Regions from separate parts of the Pseudoalteromonas sp. SG43-4 genome, predicted to be linked through region 1. Evidence: predicted binding sites of a transcription regulator. Region 1 holds the regulator's gene; each other region holds the start of a gene.

Evidence for each region. The regulator sigma-54, encoded in region 1, starts transcription at its own class of promoters, with help from an activator protein. The targets are predictions, from matches to a motif close to GTTGGCACGNNNNTNGNNT.
Region 2: flgJ (flagellar assembly peptidoglycan hydrolase FlgJ) is a predicted target of sigma-54. The motif match lies at 978-996, and genes of this name have one in related genera.
Region 3: H5160_RS18270 (hemerythrin domain-containing protein) is a predicted target of sigma-54. The motif match lies at 866-884, and genes of this name have one in related genera.
Region 4: H5160_RS18825 (BON domain-containing protein) is a predicted target of sigma-54. The motif match lies at 919-937, and genes of this name have one in related genera.

Annotation. Positions count from the first base shown of each region.
Region 1 covers NZ_JACJFB010000002.1:284,540-286,746, reverse strand. The annotation lists gene H5160_RS03305 (RNA polymerase factor sigma-54) at 56-1,555, shown strand; gene hpf (ribosome hibernation promoting factor) at 1,582-1,869, shown strand; gene ptsN (PTS IIA-like nitrogen regulatory protein PtsN) at 1,874-2,207, shown strand, end outside.
Region 2 covers NZ_JACJFB010000005.1:15,077-17,283, reverse strand. The annotation lists gene flgJ (flagellar assembly peptidoglycan hydrolase FlgJ) at 1-941, opposite strand, end outside; gene H5160_RS06355 (flagellar basal body P-ring protein FlgI) at 1,108-2,202, opposite strand.
Region 3 covers NZ_JACJFB010000025.1:27,084-29,290, reverse strand. The annotation lists gene H5160_RS18275 (hypothetical protein) at 1-307, shown strand, start outside; gene H5160_RS18270 (hemerythrin domain-containing protein) at 401-826, opposite strand; gene H5160_RS18265 (hypothetical protein) at 1,158-1,412, shown strand; gene H5160_RS18260 (hypothetical protein) at 1,472-1,726, shown strand; gene H5160_RS18255 (DUF6500 family protein) at 1,756-1,974, shown strand; gene H5160_RS18250 (GGDEF domain-containing protein) at 2,007-2,207, opposite strand, start outside.
Region 4 covers NZ_JACJFB010000027.1:36,942-39,148, reverse strand. The annotation lists gene srmB (ATP-dependent RNA helicase SrmB) at 1-737, shown strand, start outside; gene H5160_RS18825 (BON domain-containing protein) at 1,011-1,331, shown strand; gene H5160_RS18820 (mechanosensitive ion channel family protein) at 1,907-2,207, opposite strand, start outside.

The DNA of each region.
Region 1 (2,207 bases):
CTTTAAGCATCTGCTAGTATTAATTATAACAACATAAAAGGATTGTTAGAGATACATGAGGCAATCACTACAGCTGCGCATGGGCCAGCAACTTACAATGACTCCACAGTTGCAACAAGCTATTCGTTTGTTGCAACTCAGTACATTGGATCTCCAGCAAGAAATACAAGAAGCTCTCGACAGTAATCCACTATTAGAGGTTGAAGAGGCAGACTATTCCGAAGACGCTGCTGGTAAAAACGAGCAAAAAGCTGATACCGATGACATAACTGTTAGCGCATCTGCTGATGATGCTCCGAGCGAATACGAACAAGATACTGGTGAAGCACTTGCAAAAGACACGCTAAGTGACGACATGGCTATGGATGTCAGTTGGGATGAGTACATGAGTGCAGCTCCTGCAGCCTCATCAGGTCCAATGCCTGAAGACGAATCAATATACCAAGGCGCCTCTACTGAAACGCTCCATGAGTATTTAATGTGGCAATTACAACTAACGCCATTTAGCCCTACAGACGAAGCTATTGCTATTGCTATTGTAGAAGCTGTCGATGATTCAGGTATTTTAACACTAAGCTGCGAAGAGATTTTAGAAAGCTTTAATCAAGAAAACGAAGATGATAACGAAGTCGAACTTGATGAAATTGAAGCGGTATTAAAACGCATCCAACTGTTTGATCCTGTTGGTATTGCTGCACGTAGTTTACAAGAGTGTTTGTGTATTCAGCTTAATCAATTTGATAAAGAAACACCTTATATTAATGAAACGAAAATGATTTTAACCGAGCATATTGATCTATTAGCAGCTCGCGACTATCGTACATTAATGAAAAAAACTAAGCTCAAAGAAGAAGAGCTTAAAGAAGTAATGACACTAATACATACTCTCAACCCAAAACCTGCAGATACTATTGTAAGGGAAGAATCTGAGTATGTTATTCCTGATGTGTCAGTTAAAAAAATTAAAGGCCGCTGGGTTGTCGAATTAAACCCAGATAGCATGCCTAAAATTCGTGTTAATAGCCAATACGCGGCAATGTCTCGCACTGTAAAATCAAGTGGCGACAGCCAGTTTATTCGCTCACATTTACAAGAAGCTAAATGGTTTATTAAAAGCTTAGAAAGTAGAAACGACACGCTATTAAAAGTTACTAATTGTATTGTTAAGCAACAACAAGGCTTTTTTGAACATGGCCCTGAAGCCATGAAACCAATGGTTTTAAATGATGTTGCTGAAATGGTAGAAATGCACGAATCGACAATTTCTCGCGTAACTACTCAAAAGTACATGCATACACCCCGTGGTATATTTGAGCTTAAATATTTTTTCTCAAGCCATGTAAGTACTGAAAACGGTGGTGAATGTTCATCTACAGCAATACGTGCGCTTATCCGAAAATTAATCGCAGCAGAAAACTCAGCAAAACCATTGAGTGATAGCAAAATAGCGGATATATTGGCTGAGCAAGGAATTAAAGTAGCGAGACGTACAATCGCAAAATACCGCGAATCTCTTGCTATTCCACCGTCAAATCAGCGTAAAAGTCTGATTTAAGACGCTAAACTAAGAGGGTAATGCTTATGCAACTAAACTTAACTGGTCGTCACGTAGAATTAACCGATTCACTAAGAGACTATATTAATACTAAATTTGCGAAGCTTGAAAGACACTCTGATCATATTAATAATGTTCATGTCATTCTCGATGTAGAAAAATTAAATCAAAAAGCAGAAGCCACAATACACGTAAGCGGTGCTGAGCTATTTGCCTCTACAGAACATCAAGATATGTATGCCGCTATTGACTCGTTGATCGACAAGCTCGATCGCCAAGTAATCAAACACAAAGAGAAGCTTGCTCGACACTAATATGATGAAATTAAGTTCACTTATATGCCAGGACTGCAGCAAAGCTGCGGTCCTTTTTAATAGCAAAAAAAGAATTTTAGAGTTCATTAGCGAACTTGCTCACGACAAACTTCCGTATTTACCGCAACAAGATATTCTTAATGCTTTAATGAGCAGAGAGAAATTAGGTAGTACAGGTATAGGACGTGGCATTGCTATTCCTCATGGAAGAATGAGCGGTGCAGAAGAGCCTTTGGCTTTAGTGCTCGTTAGCGAAACTCCAATAAACTTTGATGCAATCGATAATCGCCCTGTTGATATTTTTGTCGCACTCATCGTACCAGATGGCGATAACCAGC
Region 2 (2,207 bases), on a different contig from region 1:
CTGGCATAATTTGGATCGGTTGCATAACCTGCTTTTTGTAATGAATCTAAAAAGTCATTTGGTTTTGCTGTATTTTGTAATGCTTCTTTGTAGCGTGGGTTTTGCGTTAAAAAATCAACGAAGTCGTTCACGCTATCTTTAACTGAATCGTAGGCTCTAAAGCTGGCTTGTTTTTTAACGGGTGTGCCTTGTTCAAACTCAAGCGTTACTTTGCTTGCTTTATCACCTTCCCAGCTTTTATCTGACTTAATATTAAATAAGTTATTTGAGCTGCCACCGTCATTTTTATTAATAATGTGCTTACCCCAACCGGTTTCAAGTGCCGCTTGTGCAACCATTACCGCAGGATTTAAACCAATTTTTTGCGCTGCCGTTTTAGCGTGTTCCCACACTGAACTTACAAACTCTTCTGCATTTTTAAATGTTGGGCTATCGGTTTTAGTCTCTGCAGTATCGACTTTAGGCTCAGCAATATCGGCTTTAGTGTTATTAACGATAAGATCGGATTGCTTATTTTTTTGCTCATGAGGAAGAGCGGAACCGACTTGCGTATCGCTAAAAATATCGTTGGTTGTTCTAAGCACCGAGCCTGGCATAAAGTTTTTAGACTCAGGCGATAACTGCTGAACTATTAAATCGGCAAGGCCTAACGAGCCATTTGATGAAAGCTCTGTTGAAAGTTGCTGATCGTGCATTTCTTCAAAAAACTTTACGCCACTTGAATTAAATGGGCTGTCTTTGTCTTCAAATGCTTCGTTAGCTTTGCGCATTCCTTTGAGCAACATTTGCGTAAAAATAGCTTCAAATTGTGCGGCCGCTTTTTTGAGCGCAGCTTTAGAGGCATCAGTTGATGCATCGCCGCTCGTTAAGGCTTCTTTACGAAGTGAATCTAAGTTGCCTAAATCAAAAAAGTTTTGTTTATCGAGGTGATTAGTTTCCATCGGCTTTTTGACACAAAATGAATAATACAGTTAAAAATGCAAAAATTGAGCCACTACAGATAAAACAAGGAAGATAAAAATAATAAACTTAAGTTGCTGTAAATAAAAAGCCCTAATTTCAAAAATATAGGGCTTAAGTAATACGTTATTTATTGGCTTGAGTTATTTATATAACAACTAACTGTCCGTTAATTGCGCCGGCTTCTTTTAGTGCTTCTAAAATAGCCATTAAGTCACCAGGCGCTGCGCCTACTTCGTTAATTGCGCGAACTAAATCGTCAAGGCTTACACCTGGATTAAATACAAAGGCGCGCGAGTCATCTTGATTTACATCAATAATGCTCTGCTGCGTAACAACTGTATCACCGTTTGCTAGCGGGTTTGGTTGTGACACGTTTTGTTGTTCTGCAATTGTTACTGTTAAGCCACCGTGAGTTATAGCCGCAGGCTGAAGCTTAACGTTTTTACCAATCACAATTGTACCTGTGCGCGAGTTAACTATAATTTTAGCGGCCATGTCAGCTGGTTTAAATTCTAAGTTTTCGAGTGTTGATAAGTACGATACACGCTGGGATGCATCGCGTGGTGCTATAACACGAATAGAAACAGAATCTATTGCTTGTGCGCTATTTGGGCCAACTAAGTCATTAATTGTTTTTTCTAGGCGTTTTGCCGTTGTAAAGTCTGGGCGGTTTAAATTAAAAGTAATGTAATCGCCTTGCATAAACGGGCTTTCTACTGTGCGTTCAACTGTTGCACCATTTGGTATACGACCAACTGTAGGGGTGTTAATTACAACTCTACTGCCATCAAGACCTTGTGCACCTAAGCCACCAACAATTAAACTACCTTGTGCAATTGCATACACGTTACCGTCTACACCCTTTAAAAAAGTTTGTAGTAAAGTACCACCACGTAAGCTGCCTGCACTACCAATAGAAGAAACCGTTATATCTATTGTTTGCCCGGGTTTTCTAAATGCAGGTAATTCTGCATGTACAGCAACAGCGGCAACATTTTTAATTTTAGGACTTTGAGTTGAAGGTAGCGTAATACCAAAGCTGTTTAACATGCCTCTAAAACTTTGTTGTGTGTATGAGTTTTGCTCGCCAGTGCCTGGCAAACCAACTACTAAGCCATAACCGACTAATTGGTTAGAGCGTACGCCTTCAACCATAGACACATCTTTTATGCGCTCAGCACTGGCAGTAAACTGCCAACCTAATAACACAACTAAACATAAAGCTTTAAGGCTATTCATGTTGT
Region 3 (2,207 bases), on a different contig from region 1:
TGTTAATCCTGGGCATAGCGCACGTATTTTTGAACATTTTTACGGTATTAGTGGCTCTACAGATATAGTGGCTTACATTATTGGTGCGGTGCAGTTAGTGCTTGTTTTAGCATTTTTAGCAGGTATTAAAAAGCGTATAACGTACGGTATCATTTTTGTAATGCATGGCTTATCTACGCTTTCTTCTTACAACCAGTACATAGATGGCTTTAATAACTTATTATTCTTTACTGCATGGCCAATGTGGGCTGCGTGTTTTGCACTTTACTTATTACGCGACCAAGACGTGAAATTTACTGTAAAGTAATAAAGTACATGCAAAAAAATTGGTTATAAGCCATAAGGCTTATAACCAATAAGTACACAGGGAGTGTGTGGAAGTCGGTTTGCGTGTTTACAACTAATGCATAGCGTCGTTGTATTGCTCAGCAAGGCTCTCTTTTTGCCCTTCGGTAAGTGCTTTACCCGCTAATTGAAACACTTCGTGTTCTTCTTCACTTAAATGATGATGTACCAAATGGTGTAGCTTTTTAGCTGCAACTAACCATGCAGACGAGCTCATTTCGGTATCTTCAAGTTGTTCAATTAATTCATCAATTTCGTGATGTTCAGCTACGCTGTGGCGCGCTTTTTCATGAGTTAAGTCATCAAACATAAGTGGGTTATAAAAGTAACGTTCTTCAAATTTTGCGTGATTTTCTAATTCTGTTTTTAGCTCATCCATTAGCGTGTGGCGCTGCTCTGTGTCGCCGTGTGTTTGAATAAGCGCATCTACCAATTCTCGTTGTTTGTCATGGTCATGACGTAGTGCTTCAAAAATATTCATAACTAGTCCTTTTACAATTTATTTGCTTATATCATTAACTAGCAAACTAAATGCCAAATATTAAGTTATTGTATTTTAATAAATTTAATTTAATTTTTTATTCTTTGGCTGCGATCACTGTAAATTTTACAGTGATATGAATGCAATAATTTCAGGCTTTCGCGCAGTTCAATTATAAAAGTGAATATAAATCCCTACAGAACCTTACAAATATTTATTGGTTGTTTATTTTATTGCAGTGATAAAGTGCCAGTGTTATTTGGGTACAACCTATATATTACTCTCACACATAAATGCAGGTAGCACGTTAACTTAATAGGATAGTTTAAAGATGAACATAAAAAGCCCCGTCGCCGCATTATTGCTGTGCGCTTTACTGAGTGCATGTAGTACAGCCCCGCGTTCTGACCCTAACTTATGCATTGAAGAGGCTGAAATGGTTGATCGAAATGGCGCTCAAACAAGCTCACAGGTTTACAATCAATGCATTAGCGCACAAATTAAAAAGGATGAAAAAAATAACACTTTTTTTGATGCCATCGGTACGTTCTTTTTTGAATTTTTTGTAATGGTGGTAGAAAAGTAAATAGGCTAACTTGCAACTGTAATTTAAAGTAAATAAGTTGCGTAAAAATAGGATTAGTTATGAAGCAATTATTGATAGCAATTCCACTTTTTTTATTACTAAGCGCTTGTGCGGCGAAGCCTTACGCAGGCTCGGCAAAATGTATGGAACAAGCAGATATTGCATACGAAACCGATACACGTAAAAATGAGACACTAGATAATGAATGCAAAGCTGCAAAAGTAAATACGCCTAATAAAGAGCTTGAGAATCATGGCTTGGTTGATAGAAGCCTTTTACAGCTAATCGTTAGCTTTTTAAATGGCGTATTTTAATAGTAAAAATATAATTAAATAAGGTATGTATGAGGGAAGAACTAAGAGCAAAAATAATTACCGTGTGCGATAAAAAAATAGCAGTTAAAGGCGAAAATGTAGGGCTTTCTTTTTATGCATTTTTTGCTAATAAAAACGACGACCCAGAGCTACTTATGGAAGCTGCTACTTGGTGGATACACACCCATAAATTAGATCATTTTGTAAAAGCACATAAAATTAAACAGATGGTTTTAGATGGACTTTAGTCAATTAACTGAGCAAGTACTTTTAGCTGTATTTAATCAACAACGACTTGGTTTCTTCCGTTTTCTTTTGCTTTATAAAGTAATTTATCTGCATGCTTAATAAGAACATCTAGTGTGTTTTTTAAAGGGCTACTTACAGAGGCTCCCACACTAAAAGTGATTTTTGTATCACTAGGAAGGTCTTCTATATTACTGCAATGCTCGGCGAAGCTAATGGCGAGTCGGTTAAATAT
Region 4 (2,207 bases), on a different contig from region 1:
TCAAAAAAGAAATGAGCCGTATTTGTGACGAAGCTAAAAATCGTCGCCAATGTTTTTTATTCTCAGCAACACTCGAAGGTGACAGCGTAGAAAGGTTTGCTGAAAAAACATTAAACGACCCTGCTCTATTAGAAGCTGAATCGTCACGTAAAGAAAAAGCTAAAATTCACCAGTGGGTACATTTAGCCGATGACTATCATCACAAACTAGAGCTTTTAGTAAATACCTTAAATGGTCCAGATGTGACTAAAGCAATTGTGTTTGTTAAAACCCGTGAGCGTTTAGAAACACTGATTGGCGAGCTAACCAATAATGGCGTTAAAGCAGCTTGGTTACGCGGCGAAATGCCACAAGACAAACGTATGAAAGCCATGGAAAACTTCCACAGTGGCAAAACACGTATCTTAATTGCTACCGACGTAGCTGCACGTGGTATTGACGTATCTGACATTAGCCACGTTATTAACTTTGATATGCCGCGCACTGCCGACGTATACGTACACCGTATTGGTCGTACTGGCCGTGCTGGTAAAAAAGGGATTGCAATATCTTTAGTTGAAGCACACGACATTGGTATTTTGTATAAAGTAGAGCGCTACGTTGAACAAAAACTAAAACGCCGTGTAATTAAAGGTGTTGAGCCACAGCATAAAGAAGCTAAGCCGCCGGCTAAAAAGCGTAAAGATCCAGTAAAAATGAAAGCCAAGAAAAAGGCCAAGGTTAAAAAGAAAAAGTAACCTAACATATTTTTATTCTAAGCCGACTTTTGTCGGCTTTTTTAATGCAAGCCTTACAGGCTCTGGTGTTTGTACCTGTTACATATGTAACCCAAGCATGTAACTCATACTCATTTAAATGTAATTTTTGCCCACCTTAATTCCCACTTAATAAAATCACCTTATATTTCATAGCGTTAATATTGGCACTGAAATTGTAACTACAAAGATAACCTAGCCGATGGAATTTCCATTTTGTGGCTGCACTATTCACCGTAATGTAAGGATTAAGTTATGAACCGCTTCAAGTTAACTATCGCTTTAGTATCATTTTGTTGTTTATTTTTATTAGCTTGCGCTACAAAGGTAAGTGCAGCAACCAACATGGCCGTAGTAAGCAGTGTAGCCACTCAACCTAACCTACAACAAACTATCACCAACACCCTACGAACTAACCCTAACCTGGCGTTAAGTGATATTCGTGTGCAGGTAAAAAATGGTGAAGTAGATTTATACGGTGAAGCACAAACTGGTTTTCAGCGCGCACTAGCTCAAAAATTTCTAGAAAATATAGATGGGGTTAAAATCATTCGTAACAAAATTAGCGTTATTTAATACGCACCACAAAACCTATTTGTATAACTAATTCATAAGCGCGGCTTGTTACTCCAACACAAGCTGCGCTTTTTTATATTCTGTTTTAAGGCAAATTTTGCAGCTGTGAAGAAGATAAAATAAAGCCTAAGCAATACGATTATTCCTCCCCCTAAAACGATAGCTCACACTTATACTTAAGAAGATAGATTTAGAATTGACGCTAGCGTGTTTGTCTTTGCTCTTTTAACCCTTAAGTTAACCCAATTGATACTGAAAAAGCTTACACAGATTCTTTAGCCGACCTAACGGGCTTAAAAAGGATGATTTATTTAGTTATTGAAATAGATGAGAGCGTTTTTTCAGAGTGTGCGGCAAGGCAGTAAAAAAATCGTTGGGTAAACACTAATCTTACTTGTTAATACTCCCATGGCCAAACGCAACTAATCTGAATTGATATTCAATAAACACAAAACTAGGTATTTAAACTTTTAGCTAATAATCCATTTATAAAAAAGCGCAATTTTACTCTGTAAAATTGCGCTGTTGGTAAGTAACTATTTCCCAATGCTTTTGCCTAATGAGTTTTAACTAAATTACTCACTTTGGCTAGAGTCAGCACCGTCGCTACTGTCTTTATTGGATGACTGCTGGCTTATTTTATCGCTTATCATGGCATCGAGTTTCTCACCGCCTTTAATACCAAAATCTAAAGTACGAATTGGGAAAGGAATACTAATATCAGCTTCGTCTAATGCTTGCTTAACGGCAACAACACCTTTGTGGCGTACCGTCATAAAGTCAGGCTCGCCTGGGTATTTAATCCAAAACCACACCAGTAAGTTAATGCTGCTGTCGCCAAAACCTTCAGCGTATACAGCGGTTTCGTCTTTACGT